Regions from separate parts of the Paenibacillus sp. MDMC362 genome, predicted to be linked through region 1. Evidence: riboswitches for the same ligand, from Rfam matches in the RefSeq annotation. Region 1 holds a riboswitch; each other region holds the start of a gene.
What was found. A riboswitch is a leader RNA that binds a small molecule or an ion and turns the genes downstream of it on or off. The one in region 1 is predicted to bind cyclic di-AMP.
Positions count from the first base shown of each region.

Region 2: linked by a shared signal. The riboswitch ahead of DP091_RS13860 (C40 family peptidase) and the one ahead of DP091_RS27465 (resuscitation-promoting factor) in region 1 are both predicted to bind cyclic di-AMP.
Region 3: linked by a shared signal. The riboswitch ahead of DP091_RS20805 (TrkH family potassium uptake protein) and the one ahead of DP091_RS27465 (resuscitation-promoting factor) in region 1 are both predicted to bind cyclic di-AMP.
Region 4: linked by a shared signal. The riboswitch ahead of DP091_RS15680 (hypothetical protein) and the one ahead of DP091_RS27465 (resuscitation-promoting factor) in region 1 are both predicted to bind cyclic di-AMP.

Region 1 is NZ_QLYT01000067.1:10,848-17,067, forward strand. It holds gene DP091_RS27455 (HD domain-containing protein) at 1-1,062, shown strand, start outside; gene DP091_RS27460 (TatD family hydrolase) at 1,160-1,924, shown strand; cyclic di-AMP (ydaO/yuaA leader) riboswitch at 2,130-2,344, shown strand; gene DP091_RS27465 (resuscitation-promoting factor) at 2,616-3,803, shown strand; gene rnmV (ribonuclease M5) at 3,989-4,540, shown strand; gene rsmA (16S rRNA (adenine(1518)-N(6)/adenine(1519)-N(6))-dimethyltransferase RsmA) at 4,537-5,421, shown strand; gene yabG (sporulation peptidase YabG) at 5,533-6,220, shown strand, end outside.
Region 2 is NZ_QLYT01000024.1:296,296-302,515, reverse strand. It holds gene DP091_RS13875 (AraC family transcriptional regulator) at 1-681, shown strand, start outside; gene DP091_RS13870 (2Fe-2S iron-sulfur cluster-binding protein) at 779-1,174, opposite strand; gene DP091_RS13865 (stalk domain-containing protein) at 1,395-2,669, shown strand; gene DP091_RS13860 (C40 family peptidase) at 2,894-3,370, opposite strand; cyclic di-AMP (ydaO/yuaA leader) riboswitch at 3,374-3,504, opposite strand; gene DP091_RS13855 (hypothetical protein) at 3,764-4,291, shown strand; gene DP091_RS13850 (ROK family protein) at 4,686-5,639, opposite strand; gene DP091_RS13845 (copper homeostasis protein CutC) at 5,675-6,220, opposite strand, start outside.
Region 3 is NZ_QLYT01000041.1:62,505-68,724, reverse strand. It holds gene uvrC (excinuclease ABC subunit UvrC) at 1-978, shown strand, start outside; gene DP091_RS20810 (CPBP family intramembrane glutamic endopeptidase) at 950-2,638, opposite strand; cyclic di-AMP (ydaO/yuaA leader) riboswitch at 2,930-3,074, shown strand; gene DP091_RS20805 (TrkH family potassium uptake protein) at 3,139-4,479, shown strand; gene DP091_RS20800 (potassium channel family protein) at 4,496-5,170, shown strand; gene DP091_RS20795 (LysR family transcriptional regulator) at 5,207-6,124, opposite strand.
Region 4 is NZ_QLYT01000029.1:180,139-186,358, forward strand. It holds gene pruA (L-glutamate gamma-semialdehyde dehydrogenase) at 72-1,619, opposite strand; gene DP091_RS15670 (proline dehydrogenase family protein) at 1,820-2,740, shown strand; gene DP091_RS15675 (hypothetical protein) at 2,801-3,265, opposite strand; cyclic di-AMP (ydaO/yuaA leader) riboswitch at 3,949-4,115, shown strand; gene DP091_RS15680 (hypothetical protein) at 4,252-4,662, shown strand; gene DP091_RS32335 (potassium-transporting ATPase subunit F) at 4,814-4,891, shown strand; gene kdpA (potassium-transporting ATPase subunit KdpA) at 4,922-6,220, shown strand, end outside.

The DNA of each region.
Region 1 (6,220 bases):
GAACGGAGGGGGTACTCCGATTGGCCTGCCGAGGAAAGGCAAGTTGCCCTCTGCGCGGCCCTGCTGCATGATTTGGGGCATGGGCCTTTTTCTCATTCTATAGAAGAAGCTTTTCATATGAATCACGAGGACTGGACATGCCGGATCCTGCTTGGGGATACTTGCGTCAATCAGGTACTGCGGGAGCTTGGAGCGGATTTCCCCGAGAAAGTGGCTTCGGTTATTAACAAGACCTACGACAAGCCGATTGTGATAAATCTGGTCACTAGCCCGCTGGATGCGGACCGGATGGATTATTTGTTAAGGGACGCGTATTATACGGGAGTCAATTACGGAACGATTGATATTGACCGGATCTTGCGGATGCTGCGGCCATACCGGGATCGGATCGTCGTGAAGGAATCGGGTATGCATGCCGTAGAGGATTACCTGATGTCAAGGTATCAGATGTACTGGCAGGTGTATTTTCATCCCGTCACCCGAAGCTCTGAAATCATCCTGCGCCAAATCTTCCGCCGGGCCAAGGAACTGCATGACCGTGGATATGGTTTCCGGTTCATGATCGAACCGCTTCCTGCGTTGTTTTTGGGGGATATCGGGGTGAATCAATACCTTCGCCTTGATGAAGCTCTGATCCAAACAGCTTTCCTGCAGTGGACGGAGGAGGAAGATCCGCTTCTTAGCGAATTATGCGGCCGTTTCATGCACCGAAAGCTCTACAAATATGTAGAAATCGACAACATCGATCTGGAGACCATCGACGGGATACGCCACGCATTCAATGCCGTGGGATTGCAACCGGAATATGACCTGGAGATTGATTTTCCAACGGATCTTCCTTATGATAAGGTTCATTCCGATATGCCGCTTAACGAGAAGCAAATCCTGCTTCTGGATCGGCATGATGAGCTGAAGGAAATCTCGGAGGTTTCCGATATTGTGCGCTCGATCAGTGGCATTCATAAAGGACGGTACCATCTTTATTATCCGGAGGAGAAGGTAAGTCCGCTGCTGGCTCAAATGCCGGAGAAGATAGCCAGTGTTTTCAAACAACAACATTAACCTAGGTGGAATACAGGAAAGCTGGGTATATCTGTGATTTACCCAGCTAATGGAAGATAAACGACACAGAAACGACAGGAAGGAGAGTGTGGATTTTATGTTGTTCGACACGCACACTCATATGGATGCTCCCCAATTCGATGAAGACCGGGAAGTGGCAATCCAGCGGGCGCTCGAAGCCGGCGTGACCCGGATGATCAATATTGGTTTTAACCGGGAGACGATTCCGACTACGATGAAGCTGGCAGAAACTTATGATTTTATATATGCAGCGGTGGGCTGGCATCCTGTAGACGCCATTACCATGGAGGATCAGGACCTGGATTGGATCGCTTCTTTGTGTAGTCATGAGAAAGTAGTGGCTATAGGAGAGATCGGTTTGGACTATTATTGGGATACGTCTCCGAAAGAAGTTCAGCACCGAGTGCTTCGGCGTCAGATCGGACTGGCCCGGGAATTGAACATGCCGATTGTCATTCATAATCGGGATGCGCATGAAGATATCGTGAAAATTTTGCGCGAGGAAAAAGCCTCCGAGGTGGGTGGTGTGATGCATTCCTTTTCGGGAAGCTGGGAAACGGCCAAAATGTGTCTCGATATGGGATTCCATATTTCGTTTGGCGGGCCGATTACCTTCAAAAATGCAAAGCAGCCCAAAGAGGTTTTGGCGCAGGTTCCGCTTGATCGATTATTGATCGAAACGGACTCCCCTTATCTAACACCCCACCCGTTCCGCGGGAAACGAAATGAGACCGCTTATGTAAAATTGGTGGCGGAGGCGGCAGCCGAAATTAGAGGGTTGTCCTATGAGGAATTGGCCCAAATTACCACCCAAAATGCGCTGGAACGATTTGGTATTTAACGAAAACGAGAGCAAAAGCGATGAAAAAGGGAGCATTTTCGATTAATTAAAGTTTTTTAATCAGAAAAGGCGTTGATATTACAATATTTTAACCTTTTACATGAGAAAATGTGGTTGAATGTTGCTTTACAACCTGCATACAAACAGGATATCATCTTTTCAGTGATAAGAAGCTGCGATGTGCAGATCGCAGCCGAATATTTCATGAACCGTCTCGCTTAATCTCCGAAATTCTGGGGAACGGGGGAACCGATACCGCCGTGCATACTGGTCTGAATGCGCGCAGCTGTATTTGATTTCTTTTTCGGGTCTTTGGGGTGAATTTGAAGGATCTCGCCATGAGCGGGTATCCGGATCTAGGGCGTCTCTCTTACGTCCGAACCCGACAGCTAACTCCGTAAGCGAAATAAGAGGGGAATTCTCGTGCATACCATTTCCATGATTCTAATCATCAGGAAGCCACGTTAGAGCCTCTAGTACTCTTTCAATGGCTTTCTTTTATTTTTGAATAATGGAGAGTGGATCATCATACTCTTGGTAAACAAGGGGTGGTGGTACATGGACGGAAAGACGGGAATTGACGCAGGGTGTAGATAGATAGCAGGGCGCCTTGTGAGAAAAATTGCTATAGTCACGTCAAATGCATTCATGCGTTTACCTAGACGGCGGGACTATGAAGGAGGATGGAATAGTGGGCATTTTTCAACCTGAAGAAACCCATGAATCACAATCATCCAGCATGTCTTACGCATTGAGATGGAAGCATGACAATTTGCGTCAATTGATGTTGCTCGGTGCCATGGGTGCCGTTACGGTATCACTTCTCATATCGTTGGTCGTACATGATCAGGCAGGCAAGGAGGTCCAGCTTGTCGTCGATGGTCGTGTCACCACAGTTGAAACACGTGGATCATTGCTGCAGGAATTGCTGGATGAGCAAGCGATCACGTTGAGTCCTCAGGATCAGATTTCGATGCCTTTAAACGGCGCGATCCAGGATGGAGACCGGATCATCATTGACCGGGCAATTCCAGTCAAAGTTACAGTAGGCAGCACAACCAAAACCATATTTACATCCCAGGATACGGTTGATCATGTACTTAAAGAGGCTGGTATTACAATCCAGGGTGAAGATATAGTACAACCGGCACAGAACACGAAGCTGACCAGCAATATGAATATCGAAGTCGTTCGCGTCACGAAACAAAAAGTTAAGGAGACGGAAGATCGGAATTTCCGCGTGATCAAAACAGCCGACCCATCGCTTGAGAGAGGGGATAACCGCGTTATTCAGCGGGGGGAGCCTGGTCTCATGGTGAACCATTATGAGAAGGTCTACCACAATGGCAAGCTGGTTTCCAAGACGAAGGTTTCCCAAGAAATTGAACGCAGAACGAAGGATAAAATCATTGCCGTTGGCACCAAAAAAGTGGAGAAGCCTGTCATCGTTCAGGCGGCAGCCACCGATGTAAAGGCTAAATCGGCTAAATTGTCCAGCACGAAAAAAGTAACGACCGCCAAGGCTGTCGAGAACAACGTGGTTTCTCGGGCAGGCGTTGATTTTAAATACAGCAAGGTATTGAACAACGTGTCGATGACGGCGTATTCCGCTGAGCAGCAGGGAATCGGCACGCGCACTGCATCCGGCACACGCGTTACAGAAGGGCGAACCATCGCCGTTGATCCTAACATCATCCCGATCGGCTGGTGGGTCTATATCGAAGGCATTGGCTTCCGTCGTGCAGAAGATACGGGCGGTGCCATCAAAGGCAACAAAATCGATGTTTATTATGATTCACTGAAATCGGCCATAAATTTCGGCCGGAAGAGCGGCCGCACCGTTTACGTGATCGGTCCGGTTAAACCTGAATTGAACTAGTCGCATGAATTCCAATTTACAATACCATTCTAATGCTATACTATTTAGCTTATAATATATAATGATGAAGAAGAGGGAATATTTCCTCTTCTTTTGTTTTGTTAAGAACGGAGTATATAGGGCTAAGATGGTAGAACCTAGAGGTTGTACAAGCCTGTTTTCTTGGGAAGGAAGAGAACAAACGCATGATTAAAGAAGTGATTGTAGTGGAAGGCAGAGACGATACCGTTGCCATTAAACGGGCCGTAGAAGCGGATACGATCGAAACGGGCGGCTCAGCGATCAATAAACAAATCCTGAAACGCATAGCGCTTGCTCAGGAGCGCAGAGGCGTTATTATATTAACCGATCCTGACCATGCAGGGGAGCGGATCCGCAAAATTGTGGATCAGGGTGTCCCTGGCTGCAAGCATGCCTTTATTCCGGAAGCGGATGCTACCCGCAAAGGGGATATCGGCGTGGAGAATGCTTCGCCGGAAGCGATACGTCGTGCGCTGGAGCGGGTCCATACCTCCTTTGAGGGCGGAGAGAGCCTGATCAGTCTGGAGGACATGCTGGAGGCGGGATTATCAGCCCATCCGGAGGCGGCTGCAAGGCGTATGACGATGGGAAACCTGCTCGGGATCGGATATTGCAACAGCAAGCAATTTCATAAACGATTGGCCATGTTTCAAATATCGCGGGAAGAATTTCTGGCCGCACTTGCACAGCTGGAAGAAGGGGGCGTAAGCCAATGAATCGGATCGAGGATATATCAACACCAAGACGGACGAAGGAGATCATCTCACGGCATGGATTCTCCTTCAAGAAGAGCCTGGGTCAAAACTTTCTCATCGATCAGAATATATTGTATAAAATCGTGGAGGCTGCAGGACTGGATGAAGATAAGGGAGCGCTTGAAATCGGGCCTGGAATCGGTGCGTTAACCGAGAAGTTGGCACAGACGGCAGGAACTGTCACCGCGGTCGAAATTGATCAGCGCCTGATTCCCATCCTGCGGGAGGTCCTGGAGCCGTATGAGAATGTGAAGGTGCATCATGGGGATGTCCTGAAGGTGGATCTTCATGAACTGTTCCGTCGGGATTTTGCGGGTGTATCGAAGGTCAGTGTGGTCGCGAATCTGCCGTATTATGTGACAACGCCGATTCTCATGAAGCTGCTGGAGGAGAAGCTGCCGCTGGAGAATATCGTGGTGATGATTCAGAAAGAAGTGGCAGAGCGGATGGCGGCAGCACCGGGAAGTAAGGATTACGGCAGCCTTAGCATTGCCGTTCAATATTACAGTGAGCCTAAGCTGGTCTGTATTGTGCCGCATACGGTGTTTATCCCGCAGCCGAATGTCGCTTCGGCCGTTATTCGCTTGGCGGTACGGGAACAGCCTCCTGTCAGCGTAGAAGATGAAGGCTTCTTCTTTGAGTTGGTCCAGGCCTCTTTCGCACAGCGGAGGAAGACGATTGCCAACAATCTGAAGAGTCGGTTCTTTCCGGGAGAGGGCCGTGAACGGCTGGAGCAGCTGCTGCAGGAGGCGGGTATCGAGCCTTCACGGCGCGGTGAGACCCTTAGTATTGAAGAGTATGCCCGGCTAAGCAACATATTGTACAACGCGGACATTCGTTAATACAGCCGTTAGAGCGCCATAGACCCACGGAAGGTCTCGACGCGATAAATTGATGTTTCCAAGAACCAATAGTCACAGTGGCCCATACCATAGGGTAGGGGTGATGTTGTGATGAACTTGGGAGACTTGGTCGTTCGTAAATCCTACGGCGGCGATGTAACGTTCCGGGTAGAAGGCATGCGGCAAAATAACAATATCGTAATCAAAGGGACGGAATTCCGGTTACTGGCCGATGCTCCCGTTGATGATCTGGTCACGGTCCCGCATCCCACCTTAAGCGAACGAACAAAGCAGGCACAGATCAAAGCCAATGAGTCGCTGGACCGCCTGCAGAAGCACAGACAGGAGCAGAGCGAGCGTCAATTGGCCAGCCTACGCAATATCGAAGGCGGTCAGCTTGCGGATAAAGGATATTTTGATGTGCCGGGCAAAGTGCTGCATTTGGATGGGGATCCCCAATACCTGAAGAAGAGTTTGACCTTGTACAATCAGCTTCGGGTCCCCGCGGAAGGCCATTATATCAATGAGTCGGGGATGGCCGATTCATTATATCGTCTTCTTCCGCGGGTAAGACCTGATATCGTGGTCATTACAGGTCATGATGGAGTTCTGAAGAGGCGACAGCCATACGATTTATATAGCCTGGACAGCTATAAAAATTCACACAACTTTGTGACGGCCATTCAGGTAGCACGTCAATATGAGCGGAATCTGGATTCCCTGGTCATTGTGGCCGGGGCGTGCCAATCGCATTTTGAAGCGCTGCTGCAGGCAGGAGCCAATTTTGCCAGCTCGCCGG
Region 2 (6,220 bases), on a different contig from region 1:
GGAAAAATATACGAACTCCACAAGGGCGATGTCGCGATTTATAACCCCGGCATTCCTCACGAGGAGAGATCCATCACGGACGGACCCTTCAAGGTGATCTACTGCGGCGTGGATTCGCTTCACATTGAAGGGGTTCCCCAGGGGATGCTGCTCCCGGCCTATGTGGAGCCAGTCATATCCTGTGAGAAATACGCCTATAAAGTGGAAAGCTATCTTTCCGAGATCCTCCGTGAATGCGATTCGCAGGTGCTGGGGTATGAAACGCTGAGCACCAACTTGCTGATGTCATTGATTACCGTCATCTATCGCATTGTGGACGTTAAACACCAATTCCAGTCCTTGAAGGGCAAGAACGAAATCGCGCTGCGGACCAAACACTTTATCGACACCAACTATACCCAGAGCATCAGTCTCAAGGACATTGCCGATACGATGTATGTCAGTCAGCATTATTTATCCCATCTGTTCAAAAAAGAAGTCGGCGATTCCCCCTTCAATTACTTGATATCCCGCCGGATCGAAGAGGCCAAGCGCCTGCTCGCGGATTCCGAAATGCCGGTACATGAGGTTGCTTCCCAAGTCGGTTACGGCAATGATAAGTACTTCTCGATGTTATTCAAAAAAATTACCGGTCAAACGCCGAGCTCATTCCGGGAACAGAGCAAACTGGGTTCGGAGTAAGGGATTGCAATTTTATTTTTCCAGCAAAGAAGCAGGCAGCCGTTGTGGTACGGCTGCCTGCTTTTTAAATATGAACGGCAATTTGCCTTCTATGTCATCAAAAGTATGGGGCGTGCTTGATTTTAATGGGACCGACCGCTTCGATCTTGCTCTGGCATCCCAGTCGATAGCCTTCTTCGATTTCTTCCGGATCGAGGCGCCGTTCTTCGGCCAAATTGGGTTCGGACAAATGCTCTATTCCCTCCAACACCAGGCAGCGGCAGCGCGCACAAGTCCCCCTTTTGCAAAAAGAGTTCCAGTCCACGTCATTCCGCTCGGCCAGATCAAGCACCGTCATGCCAAGAACAGGCGCCACGCTGCGGCGAACCTCCCGGCCTGCAAGCTCAATGATCGGATCCGGTACCGCTTCCATCATCTCTTCCGCTGCAGGGATCAAGGCATTGTCTCCGCTATCCCCGCCCTTTTTCTTTTTCCAGAATTTAAACACCCACATTATCCTCCTATGCATGTCATCATCAGGTTATGTATCGAATCCTTTATTTATTATACTGGAAAGTTTAATAATTCAACATGCTTACTCTTATCGATTCGATGACATTGACACATGGAATTGGAACTCTATGAAAATTTTGCTATACTAGCGTATGCTAGACCCAATTCCATATTCTATGAAATCATTCTATTATTTAATGGATCGGAGGAAACACAAAAGCATGCTGCATAAAAGAATAGGAAAAACAGCCGTCGCTGCCGTTCTTGCCCTTTCCTTGCTCGGCACCGCACCCCATGTTAGCCAGGTCCATGCTGAGCCTGCCATATCGGTAAAGCTGGATGATGTTACGCTAACCTTCGATGCGGCTCCGCGGATTGACAAAGGGGTCACCTACGTTCCATTCCGGACGGTTGGAGAAGCACTGGGCATTCAAATCACGTGGAATAGCAAGACGCAAACCGTGAAGGCCATTGGCAGCGTGAAAGGCCAATCGACCGAAGTATTACTTCAAGTGGGGAGCACGAACGCAACCGTCAACGGTAAAAAAGTGAAGCTTGCAGCTCCGCCAGTCCAAAGGGAAGGCCGTGTGCTGATCCCGCTCAGCTCGTTCAGCAGCCAATTCGGCGTTGATGTGGGCTGGAACCAGGCGACTCGTACAGTCTCCCTCGTATCGCCGCAGCGCGAAATGCATTTGAGAGCTTTCTATGCATTACAATCTTTCCAAGAACGGGATCTCGTGGGGTCCATGAATTCAGTCGCCTTTGGCTGGAGCCGCATCGATCGCGAGGGTCAGTTCACGCTTCAAGGGGATGAGTACCGTCTCCCCGCTGCGGCTGGAGACGTTACGCCGCAATCGATTGTTGCCGATGCCGCGGACCAGGGGATTAAACCGTACCTCATGGTCTATGCCTTGGATGGAAACGGCGAATTAACCAAAGTCTTGAGCGACGGCAGCCTCCGCCAAAAGTCCATTGAAGGCATCACAGCCGCGGTAGCGGAGAACGGATTCGGCGGTGTTGTGCTTGATTTTGAAGGGCTCGGATTTAAACTGGATGCCGTGAAGCAGCAGAAGCTGCTCAATGATTACGTCAAGCAATTGAAAGCAGCATTGCCGAATGACGTTGCCCTGTCTTTAGCCGTGCCGCCATTGAACAGCGCCTATAAAGGTTATGATTACAAGACACTGGCCTCTATCGCTGATGACCTGATTGTTATGGCCTATCAGTACAATCCGGTTGGAACCAAATCTCAGGTTCCCGAACCGAACAGTCTGGTGGACCAAGCGATCCAGCTGGCACTCCAAGCAGGCGTCCCGAAGCAGAAGCTCCTGCTTGGCATCAGTTTAAGCAGCGAAACCACCACTTCCGTGGACGATAAACTCGGCTTGGCCAAACGTTATGACCTGAAGGGAGCCGCCTTCTGGCGTCTGGGCTTGTTCCGTCTCTATAATAATGGAATGGAAGCTGCCGTGAATGCCTCTGTTGTTAAGGAGTAACCGAACACCCCCTTGTGGGATGATAGACTTATAGTAACAAAAACGTCTATCGACGTACTTTCACAGATGACAGACAGTTAGTAGAAGTTTTTCTTGCGATATCAGGAAGTCACAAGCTTCGAAGTTTATACTCTCTCATATCTAAAAAAAGAAAGCCTGACAAGGTCATCCCTTTGTCAGGCTTTCTGATTATGTATCGTACTCTAAATGGCTGCGTAATCCAACTAGCTTGCGCTTCCTACCAGCTTTGCATAGTTTTCTTGACTCAAAACACGACGTGCCGTGACATAACGCGGCTCGTAATAGGAATCGCTAAGCTTGCTGATTCTGACTCCCTTGCTGCTGGAAGCATGTGCAAATTGTCCGTCACCAATGTAAACGCCTGCATGAGAAATTCCGCTACCGCTCGTATTGAAGAATACCAAATCTCCAACCCGCAGATCTTGGCGATCCACATGTTCACCGGCTTGAGCCTGGCTTTGGGAAGTGCGCGGAAGATCAATGTCGAAATTTCTAAACATGTACAGTATAAATCCGGAGCAATCAAACCCGCTGGTAGTCGTTCCGCCCCATTTGTATGGAGTTCCTACCAATTGCTTCACTTGATACTGAAAATTCGGTTGTTGATCAGCAAATGCTGAAACGGCACCAGAAGAAAAAATAATTGCAGACCCTAGCAAAGTGATGACAAACTTCTTCAAAATATGTTCTCTCCTTCGATGCCTACGGAGTTAGCTAAGGGTTCGGTTGAAGGTTCCCTATACTCTCTATACAAGAGTAATTCACCCAAGACGGTTCCCCCGTTTTCACAAACGAAATTCGGCAAAATTCATTAACGTTTTGTAACCTTCTCTTAATATAGTATACAAGCAAGGATGCTGTCAATGATATCCTAAAAATCTATCGTTTTATGTTTGGAGCTGTCGTAAAGATGAAGAATTTCGGCAGGAGATTGGTTAACCGTCTCACTCAGTCATGACAATTATGTAACTCTGTTCTCCTTTCCGCGCTGCTTTTTTAATTAATCTAGCAACTTTTTACAAATCCATGCGTTTACATATCAGAAATGAAATTAAAGAGGTGATCCATCACTTATGAGTCAAATAACGATGGCAGAAGCACTAGCTGTTCGGGCAGCAATTAACCGTCTCATCAATCAGTTGATGTCGGAACGCTTGAACAACAGCAGCACGATTATTGAAAAAGGGGAGACGGCGGAATACCCTACGCGCAGCGTAGATGCCATTACGGAAGAAATCGAAGCGGCCGCGGCGGATTATAGGAAGCTGGATTTGCTGATGGCAATCTCCAATACCACGCAGACTATTCCCTGGAACGGCTCCGACATTACGATCATGGAAGCGATCGAGCTGGCCAAACAAATACGCAGCGATATCGGACAGCTTGCCCATCTCGGTTCCCGCAAGAAGCTGGAGCGCCAGAGCAGCCGTGGCAGCGGAGACGGTGCCATAACGCTGTTCAACGTCGCCTTATATGATCCAGAGGCTTATCAGGCGCTAGCCCGCAAGAAGGAACGCGAGGTAACCAAGCTCTCTTCGCTGATTGAGCATGCCAATCATACGTCTTTGATTACGTTTGACGCATCCAAGTACATGGAATAGCGACAGCCGCCGGCTCCAAGCCTGCAGGTCACCCCACGTGCGGGTTTGGAGCCGGCGGTTTCCGCCGGCGGGCGGGAAAGTGCGAGCAACCGTTTATTGTTTGTCGGATACAAACAAACCTAACCAGAAACCAAAAAAATCGACTCCAGCGCAAACGGATGACGGTTTACGGTTCACGCCTATCACTTGTTACTTGTTACGGACTTATGACGCAAATAAATGATCGCTCCGTTTCCCGCTCTCTCTATGAATAATTGGAAAGCCGCCCTTCTGAGGGCGGCTTTTGTTGATTTCTCTTTAGCTAGGTAACTGGATACTACGTCGTCATTCCGAGCGCTCTTTCTGGTATCTATTTATCATTGATCCTATTCGTATCATTCTCTTCAGGCCTATGCTACTGGAACAAAGCCGCAGCTCCAACCAGACCAACATCGTCCCGAAGTCCTGCAGGAACGATCTCGTACGTCCCTAAATAGGACGGCATGACCAGCTTATCCGTCATTTCCCGCAGCTGCGGGAACAACAGCTCACCTGCTCTGCTCACACCCCCGCCAATGACGATGCGATCGGGGTTAAAGCTGTGAATGACGTTAACCAGTCCAAGCGCCATGTAATAGATGGCACGATCAATGACCTCCATTGCAACGGGGTCTTGAAGACGTTTGGCCTCGAATACATGCTTGGCGTTCACTCCCGCATCAGCTGCCGCCAGTTCTGATATGACACTTGGCTGGGTAAGCATTCGCTGGGATGCTGCGAGTCCGATGGCTGTTCCAGAAGCAAATACCTCCCAACAGCCGTGGCTGCCGCAATTGCACTGCGGACCGCTGGGATCAATGATATGGTGTCCCAGTTCCCCAGCAAAGGAACTGCTGCCCAGGAACAGCCTCCCATCCAGCACGATGCCTGAGCCGATACCGGTGCTCAGCGTCACGTACACCATGTTCGTCGCCCCTCTTCCGGCACCTCTTACATACTCTCCCCATGCGGCTGCATTAGCATCATTCAGCACCTGAACCTCCGTATGCAGCTCACGTTCCATCCATGCTTTGAGGGGAACATTCGTCCATTGCGGCAGATTCGTCCCATGGATGACAATGCCCTCCCGGCTGTTAACCGTTCCCGGCGAAGCCATGCCAACCCCTCGGAGCGATTGGCCGCCCGAGACGCTGCGAATCATATTCGTAATTCTCGTAACCACTTCTTCGGCCGTACGCGCGCCTGCCGTCTCCATTTGCTCCCGGTTCAGCAGCTGTCCTTCGGAATCAAAGAGCGCTGCCGCGATCTTCGTACCCCCAAGGTCAACGCCAACCACAAATTCTTGCTGTTTATTCAATACGGTTTGCAATTTTTGTTCACCTGTTTCCGATAGGTTTGCTACTTCTAATGATGTAAGCTGTCAGCCAATGATCGCAGCTCAACCGGATCAATGGGCTTCAGCCCTGATCGGCCATACCGGACAGCGGAGCCGAAATGCACCTCGCTCACGCCGGTCTGGTCGATAAAATCATGTATGATTTCCCACTTCAGGCCATTGCCTGCCAATATTTTAAGCTCGCTTCCTGCCGTATGTTCTACCAGCTCCCGAATTCTCGGGATGGCTTGCGGTGCAGGCTGCGGCCCGCCAGACGTTAAGACGCGGGTAACCGACCGGTATTTCTGCAATGTACGAAGCCCTTCGAACTGATCCTCCAATTCATCAAAAGCCCGGTGGAACGTGACCTGCATATCACCTGTCCATTCCAGCATTTTGACTAAGGAGACCTCGTCGATCTTTCCTTCCGGAGTCAGCATGCCGATTACTACGCCAGCTGCGCCTGCCTTGCGAATCGCCTTCACCTCCGCAATCATGGTAGCTATATCATGTTCGTTGTACACAAAGGATCTGCTATGAGGTCTGACCATGACATGAACAGGAATCTGAACGGC
Region 3 (6,220 bases), on a different contig from region 1:
GCGGATGCAGGTGTGCAAAGCCCAGAGGAAGCCGCGGATTCGGCTGTAGGGACATTGGGTGCGCAGCAGGCTGCCCTTGCCCAGGCACAGGAGGAGCAGGCGGAAGCTGCGGGCATCGTGGATGCAGCCGGAGGGGCTGCCGCCCTGCAGGAATGGCTCGGCGTGAAGGTGCATGTGCCGCAGCGCGGCTTGAAGAAGCAGATGGTGGGCATGGCATCGGATAATGCGAAGGTGTCCTTGGACGAGAAATTCCGCTTGATTGAACGCGATGAAGAACGCACCTCGGTTGCCGCGGCGAATCTGGGCGAAGTGATCGGCCTCCAGTCGCTGAACCGGATCGAGGCATTTGATAACTCGAACATTCAGGGGACCAATCCGGTATCGGCCATGGTTGTATTCACCAATGGGAAACCGGACAAGAAGGAATACCGGAAGTACAAGATCCGTACCGTGCTGGGACCGGACGATTATGATACGATGCGTGAAGTCATTCGGCGGCGGTACGAGCGCGTCTTGAAGGAGAACTTGCCGCTTCCCGATCTGATTGTGGTCGATGGAGGGAAGGGACAGATTTCCGCCGCCATCGATGTGCTTGAGAATGAGCTGGGGCTGTTTATCCCGGTCTGCGGGCTTGTGAAGGATGCCAAGCATAAAACAGCGCAGCTCATGGTCGGAGACCCGCCGGAGCCGGTTACGCTTCCCCGGGACAGCCAGGAGTTCTATTTGCTGCAGCGCATTCAGGATGAGGTTCACCGTTTTGCGATTTCCTTCCACCGCGAACAGCGCGGCAAATCGATGGTATCCTCCAAGCTGGATTCCATCCCGGGCATTGGAGAGAAGCGCCGCAAGCTGCTGTTAAAGCATTTTGGCTCAGTCAAAAAAATAAAAGAGGCTTCAGTCGAAGACTTCAAGCCCCTTTCAATCGGTGAGAAATTAGCAACGGAAATTCTTAAGGCACTTCGTGAGGAGGAGTCGTGACATACGGCTTCTCTTTTTTTGTTGGATTGAAACGGTAAATCGCATAGGCGACCATCGCCGGAAGCACCATGTAGAACGCACCCATCAGCAAGTTGCTCGTATCCTTGAGCAGGATCAGGCTAATGCCCATCAAGATGCTATTAAAGATAACATGGGAGAACATGGCCGCCAAATATCCGTATTTCAAAAAGATGTAGCTGAACAGCAAGCCGATGATAACCAGTTCAATGGGCCGGGAAATTACAGGGTATATCGGATAGAGCGTATGCCCTAGCGCCCAGATGATCGAGGTGATCAAACTGGCGACGAACGTATTGCGGACGATCTTTTTCAACATTTTGATCCCGAACAGTCGATAGACGGCCTCCTCGGATATGCCGGCCAGCCAAGCCATCAGCGGAAAGAGCCAAGGATAGAGCATGTTGTAAGGCGACTGTGTGGCATCCGTGGTGGACCATGTATTCAAGGTCAGGCCCAGAACGACAAAGATAATGGATTGGACCCCAAGCAGGATGAAAGCCCACATATACCCCAGCTTCATGCTGTCCAGCACATAATGACCATATCCGGGTTCTTTGGCGCGCGGCCATGGATTAAGCCCGTCTTCTTTGAGCCATAGCCCGCTGCCGCCGACAAGGGAGAAATAGAGCAGTGCGGAGAAGATGAGCGAATAGACCGCATAGAAGATCATCATCCCGAGTATGCCGGTTTGAGACATCCCCTCGGATTTGAAAACGGGAATCAGATTGTACGTATTCAGCATTTGAATGACAAACAGGAGCGCCGATAGGAACAGGCCGCGCTTAAACGATGTGTAGGCTCTGGTCTTCACGCTGTACACAATCGCAAGTATGCCAAGGATGAGGGTGAACAGGCCATACCCTGCGAGCGTCAGCAGCGTGGCATCTTGGGTCTGCTTGTTGACATAGGCGGAATGGGCGGCCGGGACCGAAAAAGATGGCTCATAGGAGCGTAATTTCCCCTGCTCGAAGGTGAAACGGTGCTCCAATCTGGAGTCGCCGATCTTGGAATCCGGGTCCACATACCGAAGCTGGGGTTCCCCTTCCCGCGTGATCAGCTCCAGATGCGACAGGTCATAGCCCGCTCGCTGGAGCCAAGGCTCCGCAAAAGCTTGCTTCTCGGCTAATGTCATGCCGTCCTCAACGACAAGCAGCATCTGTTTTTGCACATCGCCCTTGTTCAGCTCAATCCGGTCATAGCTGGAGCGGGCGTAATCGTATGAGAAGCCGACGATGCCTGAATTTTGCATGTGCACGTCCACATTGAGGGCATCGCCGCCCGGCTCGCTGAAGCGAACACGGTATACGTCATAGGGATATTTGGCTTCATAGGTTTTGTTGTATTCCGAAAGTCTCTTTTCCTTTGCCAGATATCCGTAAAGTTCCGATTTGGATTGATATGTAACCAGCGTGTCATCCGTTTTTGCAGCCGTAAACTGCAAGAACTCCTGAGCAAAGCTTGAAGCCGCTTGCCGAGCCTGCTCCTTGGATATGATATTCGGAGATGCCGTCTCGGCAGAATCCGTATTCGTCGACGGAAACACCTGAAATAACAGGAACAGAATCAGGCCGACTGCGGCAGGCGCGATGAGCTGCTTTAGATTGGGCTTCAGCTTCAAGGGCTCTCTTGCACGATTCATGAAATTCCTCCTCTAAGAAAGTTGATACTCCCACTGGTATTCTATATGCCTGATTAAGAACGCATAGAGTCAATATAACATAGTTATGAAAGTCATAAGCAGCTTATCCCAATATCCGGAATAATGAAACAAATCGATGAAAATGAATGAAAGGTTTCGAAAACGTTAGAGAACCCTATGCTTGTATTCTTGAATATGCCCAATTCGCGCTCTTTTAAAGATTTTTTGGGTGAAAAACGGCATTGGGTTACGTACCGGATTGCGTTATAATCACATCATGCTTCAAGGAACCGAATATTCCAGCCGAATTTCGTACTGAAAATGGGGGAACCATGTAATTGGGGTGAATTTCATTATTCCTAGAATAATGAATAGGGCGACCTGTGAAAATGCCCGAATCCGTCAGCTAACCTCGTAGGCTGCAGCACAGGAACCAGACCGTAAAGGGCACTGCGTTTTCCAGTGTCTTTTTTCTTGATTTTTTTTAAGAAGGTGACCGATTGAACTCTAAATTGAACTGGCTCAGGTTGTCTCCGCCGCAGATTCTCGTGCTTGGTTTCGCGGCTATTATTTTCATCGGGACGGCGCTGCTAATGCTGCCGATATCCACAAGTACAGGTGAACCGCTGGAATTTATCGATGCCTTGTTCACTTCGACATCGGCAACTTGCGTAACGGGCCTGGTAGTGGTGGATACAGGAACGACATTCAGCTCCTTCGGAGAGATCGTGATCATGCTGCTGATTCAGATCGGCGGGCTCGGATTCATGACGATGGCCACTTTGTTTGCCCTGGCTCTCAAAAGGCGAATATCGCTCAAGGATCGCCTCATTCTGCAAGAAGCGATGAATCAGTCCTCGATGGAAGGAATCGTAAGGCTGATTCGCAGAGTGCTCCTGTACTCCCTGATCATCGAGGCCTGCGGTGCCTTGATTCTATCGATCCGCTGGGCGTTTGATATGCCGATCGGCCAAGCGATTTATTATGGCGTTTTTCATGCGGTCACGATGTTTAACAATGCCGGTTTCGATTTGTTTGGCGATTTTCGGAGTTTGACCGGGTACGTGTATGATCCTGTAGTCAACGTTGTCGTGATGTTTTTGATTGTCTCAGGCGGCATCGGTTTTATCGTTTTATCCGATTTGATTGATTTCCGGAATCAGCGGAGACTTTCCCTGCACTCCAAAGTAGTGCTCACCATGACGGCTACCTTGCTGCTGGTTGGATTTATCGTCATTCTTATTTTTGAATTCACCAATCCGAGGACGCTCGGCTCCCTGAATTGGGGCGGAAAATTCTTCGGCGCATTATTCCAATCCGTAACGCCGCGTACAGCTGGCGCGAATACTATAGATATTACGGGGCTTAGACAGGCCACGCAATTTTTTATCGTTATTCTGATGTTTATTGGAGCATCCCCGGGGTCAACCGGGGGTGGTATCAAAACAACAACCTTCACCATTATGGTGGGGGCGGTCATCGCCATGATGCGCGGGCGTGAAGACATCGTCATGTTCCGTTATCGCCTGGCCCAGGAGCGGGTGCTCAAGGCATTGACCATTGCATTACTGGCACTGCTGCTCGTTCTAACCGTATCGATGATTCTGTCGACGACGGAGGAAGCGGATTTCCTGGAGATTCTATTCGAAACGACATCCGCCTTCGGTACGGTGGGTCTCTCCATGGGTTTAACGCCCGATCTGACGGTGTTCGGGAAGGTTTTGATCAGCATTACGATGTTTGCAGGGCGATTAGGGCCTTTGACGCTTGCTTATGCACTGGGGCCAAAAAAGGGTAAAGAATTATATCGTCATCCGGAAGGCAAAATGATTATTGGATAAGGGGTACTGGAGAGACATGAAACCAAAGCAATTTGCAATCATCGGTTTGGGGCGATTTGGCGCCAGCCTGGCGCTTGAACTGATGGAACAGGGATATGAGGTGCTCGGCATCGACCGAAATGAAGAGGTTGTCGAGGATATGAGCGAGCTGCTGACACACACGGTGGTGGCGGATGCTACCGATGAAGAGGTGCTTAAATCGCTCGGTATTCGTAACTTCGACTGCGGCATTGTTGCGATCGGAAACGATATTCAGATGAGCATCTTATCCGCGATCTTGCTGAAAGAGCTTGGTGTCGCCATGGTCGTTGCCAAGGCGATTTCGGTGCTGCACGGCCGGGCGCTGGAGAAGCTGGGCGTGGACCGGGTGATCTTTCCGGAACGGGATATGGGGATCCGGGTAGCTCACCAGCTAGTCACGCCCAATCTGCTTGACTATATCGAATTATCCAAGGACTATCTGATTGTGGAGATGACGGTCACGGACTGCATGGACGGAAAAACGCTTAGCGAGCTCAATACGAGGGTTCGTTACGGTGTCAGCGTGGTGGCCCTGAATAAACAATCCGGCATCATCGTGGCGCCGACAGCCATGGACGTGGTGAACTCCGGCGACATTATGGTCGTTATCGGCTCCAATGATAATGTGGATCGCTTTGAGTCCGAGGTCGTGAATATGCTCGAAAAATAAATATAGAAGAAAAAAACCTGACGGTCATGGATATCGTCAGGTTTTTTTCATTTTGTCCTCCTCCAGCTTACGGAACAGAATTTCCGTTTCGTCAATCCAGCGGCTGGCCGCCTTGCTTAGATCCGAGGCTTGGCCGTAGATCAGCGAAGTCGTCCGCCGGGTTTCGATGAGTGCCGGAATATGAATGTCGACAAGCCCGTTATCGGATAGCAGCTGCGGCCTGAGATAGGATTTGGGCAGAAGCGCGGCCGCCTTGCAGGTCGGGATGAGCCTGACGATCGCTTCGAAGGAGTCGATCTCCATCCGGATATCCGGCATAATGCCCCAGCGGTGGAACAGATCATCCGTCAGCTTGCGGTACCAGGTTCCAGTCGAGAAAATGATCATCGGCAAGCCTTGAAGCTGCTCGATTCCAACATCCTCGAGCTCCGCCAGCGGGTGTGAAGATGGGATGACAAGCTCCAGGTGGTCATCAAACAACGGGATGCAGTTTAATCCGGGCTGGTTAATGGAGGAGGCGACAATGCCGACATCGACGCGTTTATCTCTTACATAAGAAACGATCTCATGGGTCTTACCCGTAATCAGTTTGATTTCGGCAGCGGGATGACGCTCCATGAATGCGTTAACGAGCGGGGGCAAGGTGGTCTGAAGGGTGGTCAGGCTGGCCCCCAGGTTGATCGAGATCTGATCCCCCTCCCGGTAATGGGCTAACGTCTGCAAGAATTTGATCTGCTGCTGCCGCTGCTCCAGGGCAAAGGTGTAGACAATCTGTCCGATGGAGGTAAGCTCCAGCCGTTTGCCCCGGCGGTTGAACAGCTGCAGCCCGAGCTGGTCCTCCAGCTTGGCTATTTTCCGGGACAGGGCCGGCTGGGACAAGTTAAGCAGCTTGGAGGCCTGGTTTATGCTGGATTGCTCTACGACGACGGCGAACATGTCCAGTTCTTCGAACATGGAATTCCCCCTATTTAAATAGACATGCGTGCAAAACATTGCTTATGCGTATAGATTATAACGATTAATAATTATATTGCAATTCCATTATAAGAA
Region 4 (6,220 bases), on a different contig from region 1:
GCCAGTAAAAGAATCGCTGTACATAAAGAAACCTCTCCATTGTCATGGAGAGGTTTCTTTACATGTCGTAATCAGAATCGCTCCGACACCGCCTTTGCCTGTGTAAACAGGAGCAGGTAGTCGCGCCCGCCGGCTTTGGAATCGGTCCCGGACATATTGAAGCCGCCGAACGGGTGGATGCCTACCAAGGCGCCGGTGCATTTCCGGTTCAAATACAGGTTGCCGACATGGAAGTCGCGCCGGGCCTGTTCCAGGTGCGCGCGGTTGTTCGAGATCACCGCGCCGGTCAGCCCGTAATCGGTATTGTTGGCGAATCGGATCGCTTCGTCGAAGGAGGCTGCCTTCGTGAAGGCCACGACCGGACCAAAGATTTCCTCCTGGGAAATACGGGCGGTGCTGGCGACGTCCGCGAAGATCGTCGGCTGTATGAAATACCCCTCCGGATCGCCCGGGAATCCGCCCAGTACCAGCTTCCCTTCACTTTTTCCGATTTCAATATAGTCGAGAATTTTACGGTACGCCTTATCGTCGATGACGGGTCCTACCTGAGCCTCGGCATTGGAGGGGCTTCCGATCACCAGCTTCTTGGAGCGGTCGATCACCTTCTGCAGCACGATATCATAGACGTCCTCGTGCACGATGGCTCTGGAGCAGGCGGAGCATTTCTGACCGGAGAAGCCGAATGCGGAAGCGGTAATCGCGTCCGCCGCGAGCTCCAAATCGGCTTCGTTGTCCACGATGATTGCGTCTTTCCCGCCCATTTCGGCGATGACGCGCTTGATCCATCGTTGCCCCGGCTGCGTCTTGGCTGCGCGTTCCTGAATCCGCAGTCCGACGTCGCGTGACCCCGTAAAGCTGATAAACCTGGTCAATGGGTGATCCACCAGATAGTCCCCCACTTCCTGACCCGGTCCAGGCAGGAAATTAACGACGCCCGGAGGCAGGCTGACCTCTTCCAGGAGCTCCACGAATTTGGCGGCAATGACCGGCGTGGTGCTGGCAGGCTTCAGCACAACGGTATTGCCGGAGACGATGGCAGCCGTGGTCATGCCAGCCATAATCGCGAGCGGGAAGTTCCACGGCGGAATGACGATGCCGACGCCAAGCGGGATGTAATAGAGATGATTCTCTTCCTCCTCGTGAACCGTCAGCGGCTGGGGCGCGCTCAGGCGCTGCATTTCGCGTGCATAGAATTCCATGAAATCGATCGCTTCGGCCGTATCCGCGTCGGCTTCGGCACGCGACTTGCCGGCTTCGAGAGTCATGAGCGCGGAGAACTCGAGCTTGCGCCGCCGCATGATCGCCGCGGCCTTGAACAGATAGCGTGCCCGTTCGCTCGGCTCGGTGTGCTTCCACGTCTCAAAGGTGCGCGCTGCCGTCTGAATGGCTTGTTCGGCAAGCTCGGTATTCGCTTGGGACACGACGCCGATGACTTGGTGTTTGCGCGACGGATTGACCGAATTTGCGGTGCGCTCCGTATGGATTTTGGCACCGCCGATGACCATTGGGTACGATTGGCCAAGCTCGGCTTCGACCCCGGATAACGCCGCGTCGTATAACTTGTTGTTCCATTCGTTGTTGAAGTCCATAAATGGTTCGTTCCGAAAAGATGCTCGCATGGGGAGGCCCCTCCTTAACATGATATGAATCGAAGCTTCTGGCCAATGGTCCAGCTGCGAATGCGTCATGGTGGCATGGTTAGGAACTCCTGGTGAAAACCTCTATGTAAGATATGTATGTCTTCCTGCATGCCGTCATGATTTTTGCATATGAGTTAGATAGAGTGCATTTTGGTTTACCTTGCAGAGGGGGCGCGCGCATGGACGGAACCGAGCTTTACCGTAAAGTGATCCTCACGGTGTCCGGCAATAAACTCGTGAAATGGTTGTCGATCAAGTACGGCCGGAAATTGGCGGGCCGATTCATTGCCGGCGATACCTTGAATGAGGCGCTGGATGAAATCGAGAGGCTGAACGCGAAGGGCATTCTTGTCACGCTGGACCATCTGGGGGAGGGCATCCGGACGCTGGACGAAGCAGCCGGGTATCGGGAGGAATATTTGAAGCTGGTGGAAGGGATCGCGAGGCGTGGAGTGCAGTCGAACGTATCGCTGAAACCGACGCAGATGGGCATGGCGCTGGATCTGGAGAAGGCGTACGAGAACATCAAAATGGTGGCGAAAAAGGCGAAAGAGCACCGCAATTTCGTTCGTCTGGATATGGAGGATTCGCCGTACACCCAGGCGACGATTGATATGACGCTGCGGCTCCATAAGGAGGGGCTGACCAACGTGGGGACCGTAATGCAAGCTTACTTGTTCCGTACGGAGGAGGACGTCAAGAATTTGATGCATGCCGGCGTAAATCTGCGGTTGGTCAAGGGGGCGTACAAAGAGCCGGGAACCATCGCCTTTCAGCAGAAGCGGGAGGTCATTGACAACTATAAGAAGTTGATCAAAATGCATTTTGATCAGGGAGCCTACGTCGCGATTGCTTCGCACGACGACAACATCATCGACTGGGTGAAGGTGTTTGCCGAGCAGAGCCGCATAGACAAACAGGACTATGAATTTCAGATGCTGTACGGACTGAGGATGAATGATCAGGCTGCCCTGGCACAGGACGGCTACCGTATCCGGTGTTATATGCCCTACGGAACGATGTGGTACCCGTATTTCACCCGGCGGCTGGCAGAGAAGCCGGCCAACCTGATGATGGTGCTCAAAAATATGTTCAAGTGAGCGGGGGAAAACGGCCAATTGCAATGGAAGCGAGAACGGCAGCTCTTTCTAGCAGCTGTCCTAGAAGGAATAATACGCCTCCGAGCAGTCCATCAGGAAGGAACGCTCCAGCGGCAGGCTGCCTAATCGCTTACGGGTGATGTGCTGTTGCAGATTGGCCTCCAGATCGGCGAGGGCTGATGCGGCGAGCTGCATTCGTGCGGATCCCCACTGCTGCTGCTTCTGGGCATAACGAACGGCCCCGGTAACGGGCATACCCCTCAGCCTCGTAAAGACGGATGCCCAGCGGACCAGATCCGCGAATTCTCTTGTGCTTGGCAGCGCATATTCGGCATACCCGGCCGCGTCTTTGCAGCTGATTTTGAACAACCCGCAGTTCCAATCTCGGTCGCTCCAGGGGATAAAGCGTTCAGCCGAGCCCCGGTCGAAACGAAATATCTCCATGCAGCGGATGAGCTCTGCATTTAATGCAGGCGTTGCGGTTTCGATGACGGGGGCTAGTGCCGCCTCGATGAGTTTCGTCATGATCTGCGCTCCTTTATGGGAATGTTATATGCACGATAAATAGGCCTGGTGAGCAGAGTAACCCCGCTCTCCAGGCCTATTTATCGTTAGAGGCCCTGCTACAGTGGCCGCTTCGCTCAAGGCTCGGGAGCTCAGCGTAAACGAATGTTTCGAATGATGGATGAATCATACGCCGGAGGACTCTAAAAGTAAATGGCCATATTGAACGGATACATTCCGAAAATCGATGAAAACCGTAAAAGAAAACGCGTACATTCGGCCGTGACATCTATTATCATGGCAAAATCGCGGTATCTCGATAGATTGCGATAAATGCAAGAAAACAAGAGAAATACATAGTATAGAGCAGAATTCAAGAGATAATCGAGAAAAATCGGTCGGATCCTGTTCGACATAACGCTACATGTGTTTTTGCTCACATTTACTTCCTGCAAGGCCGGACGTATGATACGAACTATGAATTGACGGACATCGGCGGCAGGCATACGGGCAGCCGTTCCATGAAGAACTAAAGGCTGTGTGAGAGCTGCCGGGCTCTTTATGGATCGAATCTCGGGCGAGGGCACCATGGGCCTTCGCTGGAAATGCAGGTTGAAGCGACTCTCACCGCTTGAACCTGATGCTGTGCTGTTTTGCCGGACCTGGATGTTAGTCAATGGCTAATAGAATAACATGCTACTCGTTTGTAATTTTCGCTGAGTCCTTGAATGGAAAAGGAACGGGGGAACCAGTCGGGAGATGAACTTGATCTCTCAGGGGTGAATCCCATGGACAAGATAACGGTCTATGGGTAGGGCGACTCTCACGCCCGAATCCGTCAGCTAACCTCGTAAGCGTATCGAGAGGGGCAACGATTGTCGTGGACTTGGGCCACGGTGTATTTCACCGTGTTCTGATGAAGAAGCCTGCGGGAAGAGTTCTTCTCTTTCCCCAGGCTTCTTTGTTGTTGTCTTCTCTTTCTGAACTTCTTAGGAGGAGAACAAAAGATGGAGAAACCGCAGGAGTTTATTCTGGTATCCGCGCCGAACAAGGCCGGGGAACAATTTATCCGCCAGCTGATCTATATGGACATTTCGTTTGCGGCCATAGCCAACAACCGGGTTGAGCAGGAGAGGCTGCGAGAACTAGGCTGCACCAACATGATTGTTATCGATACAAGGGATGAACAAACCTGGATCATTCCCGAGTTTCCCGTGAGCAAGGTGTATTTGTTCGAGAGCAGCTTGAACCTGTGCTGCCGCTATTTACGGATCTGCCGGACATGGACGACGGAGTCGATTTATGTGATTACCCATTCCAGCAATCCGCGATTGATATACAGGGGACTGGGTGCCGATGTGGTGCTTCATACGAACCATCATCAGGTATCCTTCCTGATTTCATCCATTGTCAGCTAAGCGTCTTGGCTGATGTGACCATGAGGTTTTAGGAGGTTGTATTCATGCAGGATTTATATATGGTGCTTATCTTGGGAGGAACCTACGGGCTGCTCATGCTATTTATGTCCTGGTGCGGACGCGTGGTTTCGGAACCGGAGGTGGATTAATCGTGACGATCATTTTAATATGCACGCTCTTTATTTTTCTATATTTGATTTACGCGTTGATTCACCCTGAAAAATTCTAGGGAAACAGCTGAAGGAGGAAGGCATTCGTCATGGGCATTTTACAAATTGCCATCGTAATTCTCGTTCTGGTGCTGCTGGTAAAGCCGCTCGGAACTTATCTATATCAGGTGTTTCGCAATGAGGGGAACGGCACGGATAAATGGTTCTCCTGGTTGGAGAAACCGATCTTCGCACTGATTGGCTTGAAAGAACGCAAGGGAATGACATGGAAAGGCTATGCCATTAGCTTTGTGGTAACGAATATTGTGCTGGTCGCGGCGGGGTATTTGATTCTGCGCATGCAGAGCGTATTGCCCTTCAACCCGAACGGCATCGACGATATGGAATCGACCTTGTCGTTCAATACGATCATCAGCTTTATGACGAATACGAATCTCCAGCATTACAGCGGGGAGTCGGGGTTATCCTATATGGCCCAGATGGCCGTCATTACCATGATGATGTTCACGTCCGCGGCGACCGGGCTGTGCGTGGCGATTGCGTTTATCCGGGCGGTGACCAGCAAGGGTACAACCGTCGGCAACTTTTTTGAGGATTTCGTCAAAGCCCACACCCGGGTGTTCATCCCGGCCGCATTTATCATTGCGATGGTGCTGGTTGCACTGCAGGTGCCGCAGACTTTGCAGCCTGCGCTCAGCGTCACGACGCTTCAAGGAAGCGAGCAGCAAATAGCTGTGGGACCGGTGGCTGCGCTGGAATCGATCAAGCATCTGGGCACCAATGGGGGCGGGTTTATGGGGGCCAACTCGGCGCATCCGTTCGAGAACCCGTCCCCGCTGACCAATGTGATCGAGATTCTGTGCATGTGGAGCCTCGGGGCGGCGCTTCCTTACACATTTGGTTTGTTCGCGAAGAGCCGCAAGCAGGGCTGGATTATTTTCTCGGTGATGATGACCTTGTTTATCGGATTCCTGTCCTTGAACTATGCGGCTGAAACGAACGGCAATCCGGCGCTGAACCGGCTGGGCATGGATACCTCCCAAGGCAGCATGGAGGGCAAGGAGGTCCGGTTCGGAATCGCCCAATCCTCTCTGTTCACCACGGTGACGACTGCGGCCACGACCGGGTCGGTTAACAACATGCATGATACGCTCACGCCGCTTGGCGGGATTACGCCGCTGTCCCTGATGATGCTGAACTCCGTTTTTGGCGGAAAAGGCGTCGGGCTGATGAACATGCTCATGTATGCGATATTGGCGGTGTTCCTGGCTGGTCTTATGGTTGGCCGAACACCCGAATTTCTAGGGAGAAAAATAGAGGCGCGGGAGATGAAGCTAATTGCGGTTGTTATCCTGGTGCATCCATTGATCATTCTGGCTCCGACCGCA